Regions from separate parts of the Allorhizobium sp. GW101-3B10 genome, predicted to be linked through region 1. Evidence: predicted binding sites of a transcription regulator. Region 1 holds the regulator's gene; the other holds the start of a gene.
What was found. The regulator LexA, encoded in region 1, represses DNA repair genes until DNA is damaged. The targets are predictions, from matches to a motif close to TGTTCNNNNTGTGTTCNG.
Positions count from the first base shown of each region.

Region 2: a site for LexA is predicted at 2,168-2,185, ahead of AC07Y0_RS24520 (ImuA family protein). Genes of this name have one in related genera too.

Region 1 is NZ_JBWKZR010000001.1:1,482,805-1,488,248, forward strand. Features, by position in the region: gene AC07Y0_RS07060 (ComEC/Rec2 family competence protein) at 1-1,309, shown strand, start outside; gene lexA (transcriptional repressor LexA) at 1,290-1,997, opposite strand; gene AC07Y0_RS07070 (VOC family protein) at 2,248-3,141, shown strand; gene kdsA (3-deoxy-8-phosphooctulonate synthase) at 3,138-3,986, shown strand; gene eno (phosphopyruvate hydratase) at 4,162-5,436, shown strand.
Region 2 is NZ_JBWKZR010000002.1:52,091-57,534, forward strand. Features, by position in the region: gene dinB (DNA polymerase IV) at 1-929, opposite strand, end outside; gene AC07Y0_RS24510 (SOS response-associated peptidase) at 1,007-1,684, opposite strand; gene AC07Y0_RS24515 (hypothetical protein) at 1,767-2,027, opposite strand; gene AC07Y0_RS24520 (ImuA family protein) at 2,234-2,989, shown strand; gene AC07Y0_RS24525 (Y-family DNA polymerase) at 2,910-4,421, shown strand; gene AC07Y0_RS24530 (error-prone DNA polymerase) at 4,421-5,444, shown strand, end outside.

The sequences.
Region 1 (5,444 bases):
GGCGGTGATGGGACCGAGCTTCCAGATGTCGTTCGCCGCGACTGCGGCGCTCATCGCCGGCTATCCGGCATGGCGCGCCCGGCCACGGTGGAACCCCGGCCTGAGGCTGAGCTTCCCGGGGGCGAGATTCCTCGGCGAGGGCGGCAAGCTGATGGCCGGCACCTTCCTCACCTCGCTGATCGGTGGGCTGTCGACGGCGATCTTCGCCATCGCCCATTTCCACCGGCTGGCGCCGCACGGGCTGGAGGCCAATCTCGCCGCCATGCCGATCATCTCGATCCTGGTGATGCCGGCCGGACTGGTCGCCATGCTGCTGATGCCCTTCGGCCTCGACGCCCCGTTCCTGTTGCTGATGGGCATCGGGCTCGAATGGGTGCTGGTGATCGCCCATGGCGTCGCCGGCTGGGGCGAGGCGATCGGCTTCACCCGCATGCCAGGCTGGTTCCTGCCGGTCGCCGCGGTCGGCCTCTTGCTGATGACGCTGCTGCGCACATGGCTCCGGCATGCCGGCTCGCTCCTGCTCGCGGCGGTCATTGGGACGGCGGCGCTGGTGCCGGGCACACCCCCGGCCGACGTGCTAATCGCGGAGGACGGCCGGCTCGTCGGCCTTCGCCTCTCGCAGCAAGGCCTCGCCACCAACCGAACGCGCCCGCCGCGCTTCACCTTCGAGCAATGGCAGGCGGCACTCGGAACCGGCGAACATCTCGGGCCGACGGATCTCGGCAAGGCGGCCGGTCTTCCGGCTGCGGAAGCACCGGCGCCGGCCATGCCGCCGATCAAGTCCCTGCCGCCGACGATGCCGCCGGGCCAGCAGGCGCCAAAATGGTCGGAGGACGATCTGCGCAAAGCGCGCGAACGCATGCGCGGCGCGTTGAAGGAAGCGGGCGAGGGGCGGTTTGTCTGCGAAGGCAAGAACTGGTGCGTGGCGCGGCTCGGCAGCGGATGGACGATCGTCACGGTGGAGGAAGCGGCCTTTGTCGGCGGCGCCTGTGACGTGGCCGACGTCGTCGTATCGGCGCGGCGGGTGGCTTTTCAGTCCTGCCGCTCGGGCGCCCGGCTTTTCACGGCCGAGACATTGCGTCGCAGCGGCGCGGTGGAGCTTTCGCTCGGAGACCGAAAAGCACGGGAGATGCGCGTGACCGCGTCGTTCTCCGGCGACTATCGGCCGTGGTCCGTCCATCGTCTCTATGACTGGCGTAGCGACAGCTTTCAGACCGCTCCCTTACCCGACGGCACCTTCGCCTCAACACCGGCCAGTGATGCCGGCGGCCCTGCGGCCGCCGAGGATGTCAGTGATAGCGGCGGATGAGGCCGACCAGCTTGCCCTGGATCTTCACTCGGTCGGGCCCGAAGATGCGGGTCTCGTAGGCCGGGTTCGCGGCTTCCAGCGCGATCGACGCGCCGCGGCGGCGGAAGCGCTTCAGCGTCGCTTCCTCGTCGTCGACGAGGGCGACGATGATGTCGCCGGGATTGGCGTTGGAGGCGTTGCGGATGATGACCGTGTCGCCGTCCAGGATGCCGGCCTCGATCATCGAATCACCCTTGACCTCGAGCGCATAGTGCTCGCCGGCGCCGAGCATTTCGGCCGGCACGTTGATGTCGTGGGTGTTGTTCTGGATCGCCGAGATCGGCACGCCGGCGGCGATGCGGCCCATGACGGGCACGCTGACCGAATTCGACGTCTCCTCGACCGCCTTCGGCGCGACGGGCGGCGTCTTGCCGAGGCTGCCTTCGATGACGCTGGGCGAGAAGCCGCGGCGCGGCTGCAGGCTCGGCGAATAGGCTTCCGGAAGCTTGATCACCTCCAGCGCGCGGGCCCGGTTGGGCAGGCGGCGGATGAAGCCGCGTTCTTCCAGCGCCGTGATCAGGCGGTGGATGCCGGACTTGGAGGCGAGGTCGAGCGCGTCCTTCATCTCGTCGAAGGAGGGCGGAACGCCCGATTCCTTCATCCGTTCGTGGATGAACAGAAGCAGTTCCTGTTGCTTGCGCGTCAGCATGTTCGGAGCCCCAATTGGTGAAACAAATACGGAACATACACTATATGTTCCATTTGTGTTCCGCAAGTGCCTAAGATTCCGTGAAGTGTGCAGTGCGAAATGAAAATCTTTGCAAAACGGCCTGGACGAGACCTGAGCCAGGGTGGTCCTGCGCGCCGCGAGGGACATCCGACTTGCGCCGCCAGCTTGCCAATCCGGATCAAATGGCGCAAATCTCCGCGCGATCACTCCCGCCGACGAGAGGTGTCGTATGTCCGAACTGAACAAGCCGCGGGGTCTCGACCACCTCGTCCTTCCGGTCCAGTCGCTCGAGGCGGCGCGCCGGCGCCTGACCGACCTCGGATTCACCGTGGCGCCCGATGCGCGCCATCCGTTCGGCACGGAGAATGCCTGCGTGTTCTTCGGCGACGACACCTATCTCGAGCCGCTGGCGATCGCCAGCCGCGAGGAATGCGAGGCGGCGGCCAAGGCCGGCAACATGTTCGTGGCGCGCGACCAGGCGTTCCGTTTCCGCAACGGCCTCGAAGGGCTGTCGGCGATCGTCGTCAAGACCGAGGATGGGGATGCGGACCATCGGCGTTTCGTCGCCGAGGGCTTTTCCGGCGGCCCGATGCTGCATTTCGAACGCGTGTTCAAGATGGCGGACGGGTCGGAGGTTATGGGCGGCTTCAGGCTCGCCTTTGCCGCCGATCTACGGGCACCCGACTTCTTCCTGTTTGCCTGCGAGCGGGTCAATCCGCTGCCGGCCGATCGCGGCGCACTGGCGCGGCACGAGAACGGCGCGCTCGGCCTGTCGACCGTCGTGCTCGGCGAGGACAATCCGAGCGACTTCCAGTATCTGCTGGAGGAAGTGTTCGAGCAGCGCGCGGTCGAGGCGCATTCCTTCGGGCTGTCGCTGCAATCGGCCAATGCCGCCATCGAGGTGCTGACGCCGGCCGGGCTTGCCGGCTATTTCGGGCTCGATACCGAGAATCGCGGACGCGGCCTCATGGGCCGGCTGATCGTCGTCAAGGTTGCGGATATCGGCGTGACAGAGCGGCTTCTCGCTGCTAAGGGCATCGCATTCAGCCGCCGCGGCGCGCGCCTGATCGTTCCGCACGAGGCGGGGCAGGGCGTGCCCTTCGCATTCGAGGAGGTTTCATGAGCAATTCGACCCATTCCGAAGTCGTCGTCGGTGACGGCACCGCCAAGGCGGTCTTCTCCAATTCCAAGCGGTTCTCGCTGATCGCCGGCCCCTGCCAGATGGAAAGCCGCGACCATGCCTTCATGATCGCCGGCCAGCTTTCCGAAATCTGCCGCGAGCTGGGCATCGGCCTCGTCTACAAGTCGTCCTACGACAAGGCGAACCGCACCTCGCTTTCGGCCGAGCGCGGCATCGGCCTGGAAAAGGCGATGGAGGTCTTTGCCGATCTCAAGAAGGAATACGGATTCCCGGTGCTGACCGACGTGCACACCGAAGAGCACTGCCGGCTGGTCGCACCGACCGTCGACGTCCTGCAGATCCCGGCCTTTTTGTGCCGCCAGACCGATCTTCTGGTGGCCGCGGCTCAGACCGGCCGCGTGATCAACGTCAAGAAGGGCCAGTTCCTCGCCCCCTGGGACATGAAGAACGTGCTGAACAAGATCAATGCCAGCGGCAATCCGAACGTGCTTCTGTGCGAGCGCGGCGCCTCCTTCGGCTACAACACGCTGGTGTCCGACATGCGCGCGCTGCCGATCATGGCGGCCATGGGCGCTCCGGTCGTGTTCGACGCCACCCATTCGGTGCAGCAGCCGGGTGGCCAGGGCGGCTCCTCGGGCGGCCAGCGTGAATTCGTCGAGACGCTGGCGCGCGCCGCGGTCGCCGTCGGCGTCGCCGGCCTGTTCATCGAGACTCACCAGGATCCGGACAATGCCCCGTCGGACGGTCCGAACATGGTGCCGATCAGCCAGATGAAACGCCTGCTGGAAAAGCTGCTGGCTTTCGACGCGATCGCCAAGGCCGCCTGACCCGCGATCAAGCGACTATCATCCATGTGGACGCCGGCCCTTGGGTCGGCGTTTTGCATTGGGACGAATGTCGGCATTGCCTTTCGGCTTCTGTCATGCAGCTGCCATTGTATTTTCCGCATCATCGATTAAGACAGGCCATCCTCAATCCCCACCCAAAAGCAGGGAGGCTCCCATGACTGCCATCACCGACATTATCGGCCGCGAAATTCTCGACAGCCGCGGCAATCCGACCATCGAGGTCGATGTCTATCTCGAAGACGGCAGCATGGGCCGTGCGGCCGTTCCGTCGGGCGCCTCGACCGGCGCGCACGAAGCCGTCGAACTGCGTGACGGCGGCAGCCGCTATCTCGGCAAGGGCGTCGAAAAGGCCGTCGAGGCCGTCAATACCGAGATATTCGACGCGATCGGCGGTCTCGAGGCCGAAAACCAGATCCAGATCGACAATCTGATGATCGAACTGGACGGCACGGCGAACAAGTCGCGCCTCGGCGCCAATGCCATCCTCGGCGTTTCGCTCGCCATCGCCAAGGCCGCCGCCGAAGCCACCGGCCTGCCGCTCTATCGCTATGTCGGCGGCCCCAACGCTCATCTGCTGCCCGTGCCGATGATGAACATCATCAATGGCGGCGCGCATGCCGACAATCCGATCGACTTCCAGGAATTCATGATCATGCCGGTCGGCACCGACAATATGCGCGACGCCGTGCGCATGGGTTCGGAAGTCTTCCACACGCTGCGCAAGGAACTGGCGGCCCAGGGCCACAACACCAATGTCGGCGACGAAGGTGGTTTCGCACCGGGCCTGAAGAGCGCGCCGGAAGCGCTCGACTTCATCATGAAGTCGATCGAGAAGGCCGGCTACCGGCCGGGCGAAGACATCTATCTCGCGCTCGACTGCGCCTCGACCGAGTTCTTCAAGGACGGCAAGTATGTGATGGAAGGCGAGGGCCGCACGCTCGAGCCGGAAGCCATGGCCGACTATCTCGCCGAACTGGCCGCCAAGTATCCGATCATCTCGATCGAGGATGGCATGGCCGAGGACGACTGGGACGGCTGGAAGGCGCTGACCGACAAGATCGGCAATTCGTGCCAGCTGGTCGGCGACGACCTGTTCGTCACCAATTCGTCCCGCCTGCGCGACGGCATCAAGATGGGTGTGGCCAACTCCATCCTCGTCAAGGTCAACCAGATCGGCTCGCTGACGGAAACGCTCGACGCGGTCGAAACGGCGCACAAGGCCGGCTACACCGCCGTCATGTCGCACCGCTCGGGCGAAACCGAGGACTCGACGATCGCCGACCTCGCCGTCGCCACCAACTGCGGCCAGATCAAGACCGGCTCGCTGTCGCGTTCGGACCGTCTGGCAAAGTACAACCAGCTGATCCGCATCGAAGAAATGCTCGGCCCGCAGGCCCGCTACGCTGGCACCTCGATCCTGCGCGCCTGATCGACCCC
Region 2 (5,444 bases), on a different contig from region 1:
GATCCCGACACGGTTCTGCTGCGGGTCGCCTGACTGAAATCCGAATATTTGATTTTGACGGTGATTGTCTTTCCCGTGATGTCGTGCGCCTCGCAATAGCGCCAGACCTTCTCGGCCAACGGCCGCAACTCGGCTTTGGCCAGATCGAGATCGTCGATGTCCTCAACGAACGTGTCCTCGGCGCCAACAGACTTTCGAATGCGATCGGGTCTCACCCGGCGTTCATCGATCCCACGGGCAATGCCGTAGAAATAAGGACCGGACTTCCCGAAGTTCTGCTGAAGGAACGCTAGCGACTTCGACTTAAGATCAAGCCCGGTCTCTATGCCATGCCGTTTCATTCGCTCGGCCGTGGCCGGCCCCACGCCATGGAATTTCTTGACGGGGAGGGCCTCGACAAAACCCGGGCCGTTCTTTGGCGTAATGACCGCCTGGCCATTCGGCTTGTTCAGATCGCTCGCCATTTTGGCCAGGAACTTGTTGTAGGAGATGCCAGCCGACGCATTGAGGCCCGTGACCGCCTTGATTTTCGCACGGATCTCAAGCGCAATCTCGGTGGCGATCTCCATGCCCTTCAGGTTTTCGGTGACGTCGAGATAGGCTTCGTCCAGCGACAGTGGCTCGATCAACGGCGTGTATTCGGCAAAAATCTCGCGGATCTGCTGCGAGACCTGCCGATAGACGTCGAAGCGCGGCGGCACAAAAATCAAATCCGGGCATTTGCGCTTGGCGGTGATCGATGGCATGGCCGAATGCACGCCGAAGACACGGGCCTCGTAACTCGCGGCCGCCACAACGCCACGTGCCGCGGATCCACCGACGGCCAGTGGCAGGCCACGCAGCTCCGGATTGTCACGTTGCTCGACCGAGGCATAAAAGGCATCCATATCGACATGGATGATTTTGCGCACGGGTTGCACGCTCCCCATGACGTCAGTTCCCACACGATAAGCCGGCATTTGGTGTACAGGCATCTGACTGCTCTGGTCGCGCTGAGTGCTGGTGATCAAAGCAACAGACCTTCCTCGTCCGGCTTCGGTTTGGCCTGTGGCGGCACGATCACCAGCATATTGCCCGGGAGCGGACGCTGTAGGTGGCGGGCTTCATCCCACGGTGCTGTTAGCCAGGTCTCGACTTCTTCAGGCGTGGTCAGGATGGCGGGCATGGCCTTTTGATGAATCGGCGAGACGATCTCGTTCGGAGAGGTTGTCAGAAACCCGAACAGTTCGTGTTCCTGCTCCCCATCCCTGACCTTCCGCACACCCTTCCATGGGGTCCAGAAGCCCGCGAAGAACATCAGCGGCCGATCTTCGTTGCCGGCAAACCAGGCGTTCGGCACACGCCCGCCCTCAATCTTGCTGGCTGGGTCAGGTTCGGCAAAGGAGGTGAATGGCACGACGCAGCGGCTGGTTGGGCCGAGCCAGCGCCGCCAGTGCGGCGAACTCACATTGCGAATATTGGTGACGCCGGGATCGTAGTTTTTCACATAGGCCGGCGGCGACGGCATTCCCCAGGTCGCCCGGGCAATCTCGCGCTGTCCGTCCTCGGCGACGCGGACAATCGGCGCCTGATAGCCTGGATAAACATCGAACGAGGCTTCATTCCAGCCGGCTCGATCCCGGAACGCCTTTGTAAATTGCAGAACCGCGTCACGCGTGGTCGTCACATTATAGAGATTACACACTACCCGTCCTCCTATCCAATGCGGCTCAAGGCGAAGTTTCCGGCCATTTCGGAACGCAATCAAGCTTTGAACGCTCCAGCGATCACGTGGGCTTTTGCAGCTCAAAAACCACTGCCGCCTCCAGCAAACAGGGAAATCCCGTCCCGCATCTATCCTGCCCGTCAGAGCAGTGCATCTTGTCGCAACCCATCGCCATGCGCCGGCGCAGATCTACAAAACGCATGCTGGCGCCAAACTGTTTCACCAGCGCCTTGCGATCAAGCTCGCCCCGTTGCCCGCACGGCTTGCATTCGACGGCAATCACCGGTCCCTTGAAATCTCTGAGCGTCAGCAGGCCGGGCATATCTCTATTTTCTCATCCACGACATTTTCATCACATTCAGCATCGAATTGAATCTGCTTGATGAATCGATCGAGCAACAACCGTCTCGTGATGCTGGCTGCAGTCCACCCGATTCTTGCCCGTTGACTCATCGCCGTTTAAAGAACAAAAACGGAACATATCAGCCTTTTTCGCCTATGCAAATGCACTCTTGACGTAGGAAACCGATGCCAATCACTGCCGCCAACCCCGTCATTTCCGAGCTTCAGGACCGCATCCGGCGGCTTGAAGGCGGAGCTGCGCGCAAAGGCGAGGTGTTGTCGTTCGGAATTACCGAGATCGACGCAAAGCTTCCCGGTGGTGGGCTGGCCTGCGGCTCCTTGCACGAAGTGGCCGGTGGTGGCGCCGACGCCGTGCATGGCGCTGCCGCCGCTCTCTTTGTCGCCGGCATCGTCGCGCGCACGAAAGGCGACGTCCTCTGGTGTCTGACACGGCCGGATCTGTTTGCCCCTGCCTTAGCTCAGGCGGGGCTCCACCATGATCGAGTGATCTATGTCGAGGCCGACCGGGAAGAGGACGTGCTCACGAATTTCGAAGAGGGTCTGCGTTTTGGCGGGCTTGGTGCCGTGGTTGCCGAGCTTGTGCGCCTGCCCATGACCGCCTCGCGACGCCTGCAGCTGGCGGCTGAGGCTTCGGGAACGATCGGCATTGCGCTGCGCCGATGGCGGCGCCCGACGGAGGCCGCCGACTTCGGCCAACCCACGGCCGCCACGACACGGTGGCGCATCAGCGTCCTTCCCTCCGAACCGCTTCCCGTGCCGGGCATCGGACGGGCGCGGTGGCTGGCGGAATTGATCAGAGCAAGAGCGGGAGAAGCCGCGGAATTTGAAATAGGTGCCTGCGATGCCACGGGTCGTATCAGTCTTTCTCCCCACGCTCGCGACGGACAGGATCAGGCGCGCCGAGCCCGGAATCTTGCCTGAAACACCGGTGGTAGTCGTCGCGCGCAGTGGATCGAAACGCACCATCGCGGCAATCGACGCTGCGGCCTTCAAGGCGGGCGCCCGCATCGGCATGCCCGCCGCCAAAGCCCAGGCGATGATATCCGGCCTGCAGCTCGTCGATGCCGACCCCATCGGTGACGCCTTGGCGGTTGAGCGCCTGGCGCTGTGGATGCTACGCCAATATACGCCGGTCGTAGCAATGGACAGTCCCGACGGCATCGTCATGGACACCGAGGGCGCCGACCATCTGCGCGGCGGCGAGTTGGCGATGCTCACTGGCCTTGTCAACGCCCTGAGAGGTCGTGGTCTTCAGGCCCGCGGCGCCATCGCCGACACCTGGGGCAGCGCCCACGCGATCGCCCGCGCCACGCGGCGCGAGGTCATCATCGTGCCGGTTGGAGAAACGGCCAAGGCCGTCGTCAACTTGCCGATTTCCAGCCTTCGTCTGCCCTCCGACATCGTCAGCGGCTTGGCCGTGCTTGGGTTTCGAACCGTCGGCGACGTCTCAGTAACGCCGCGGGCGCCTTTGACATTGCGTTTCGGGCCAGAGGTGGGGCGCAGGCTCGATCAGATGTTCGGACGCCTTGCTGAACCGATCGATCCCATTCGCACAGCGGACCTGATCGAGGTGGCGCGTTCCTTTTCCGAGCCGATCGGGGCTGCTGAAACCATCGCCAAATATATCGGCAAGCTCGTGGTCGAACTTTGCGCCGCGCTGGAGACGCGCGGGCAGGGCGTTCGCCGCGCCGATCTCATTGTCTACCGCGTCGACAACACATTGCAGTCTCTGCGTGCCGGTACGGCCAAACCGGTACGGGATATTGCGCGTCTGACAAAGCTTCTCTGTTCCAGCATCGAGAAAATCGATCCCGGCTTCGGTATCGAAAAACTGTCTCTTGCTGCAACCATGATCGAGCCATTCGAAGAGAAGCAGACTATCTCCTCACTGGTCGAGGAAACCGTCGTCGACGTCACGCCCCTGCTCGACAGTTTTGGAAATCGAGGCCAACGCATGTACCGGCTGGCGCCTGTCGAAAGCGACGTTCCCGAGCGCAATGTCGGGCGCGTCTCCCCCGTTTCCGAAAAGCTGGGTCAGGCCTGGCCGACCCGCTGGCCCCGGCCGAGCCGGATGCTGGCGCGCCCGGAACGGATCGAAGTGATTGCGCTCACACCCGACCACCCGCCGGCCTCCATGACCTGGCGCGGCAAGCGCCGGCGCATCAAGCGCGGCGATGGGCCGGAACGGGTATTCGGCGAGTGGTGGGTTCGCTCCTCCGAGATGGAGGCGGTGAGGGACTACTATTCCGTAGAGGATGAGGACGGCAATCGCTTCTGGGTCTATCGCTCCGGCGACGGTGTGGATCCCGCGACCGGAACGGCCAGATGGTTCCTGCATGGGATCTATGGCTGATGCGCTACGCCGAGCTCCAGGTCACCAGTCATTTCTCCTTCCTGCGTGGCGCGTCAGGTTGCGATGAGCTGTTTGCGACCGCCCAGGCACTCGGTATCGAGGCGCTCGGGATCGTCGATCGCAACAGCCTGGCTGGGATCGTGCGCGCTTGGGAAGCGGCCAAGGAAACCGGCGTCCGGCTGGTCGTTGGCTGCAGGCTCGATCTGGCGGACGGCATGTCGATCCTGGTCTATCCAACGGACCGGGCGGCGTATTCGAGGCTTTGCCGGCTTCTGTCCCTTGGCAAGGAGCGGGGCGGCAAAGGAAAATGTATTCTCGATCTGACGGATGTGGCCGTTTATGCGGAGGGTCTGCTCGCCGTCCTTATCCCTGACGAGGCCGATGACACATGCGCCTTCCAGCTGCGCAAGGTGAAGGAGATATTTGGCGACCGCGCCTACATGGCGCTGACGCTGCGACGGCGGCCGAATGACCAACTGCGCCTGCACGAGCTCAACACTCTGGCGATCCGGCACAAGGTACGGCCTGTCGTCACCAATGACGTGCTGTTTCACGAGCCGGGCAGACGACAGCTGCAGGACGTCGTCACCTGCATTCGCCATCGCACCACCATCGATCAGGCCGGATTCCTGCGCGAACGGCATGCCGATCGTTTTTTGAAGCCGCCAGAGGAAATGCACCGGTTGTTCAGTCGGTATCCGGAGGCGCTCGCCCGCACACGAGAGATTGTCGACCGCTGTCGCTTCGACATGAGCGAGCTGACATACCAATATCCCGAGGAAGCGATCATCCCCGGACTGACGGCACAGCAGTCGCTGGAGAAATTCACCTGGGAGGGTGCGAGCGATCGCTACCCCGAGGGCGTGCCGGATGACGTGGTGAAAACCCTCAATCACGAACTCGATCTGATCCGCAAACTCGACTACGCGCCGTACTTCCTGACGGTTTACAGCATCGTCCGCTTTGCGCGATCTCAGGGTATTCTCTGCCAGGGTCGCGGAAGTGCTGCCAATTCCGCCGTCT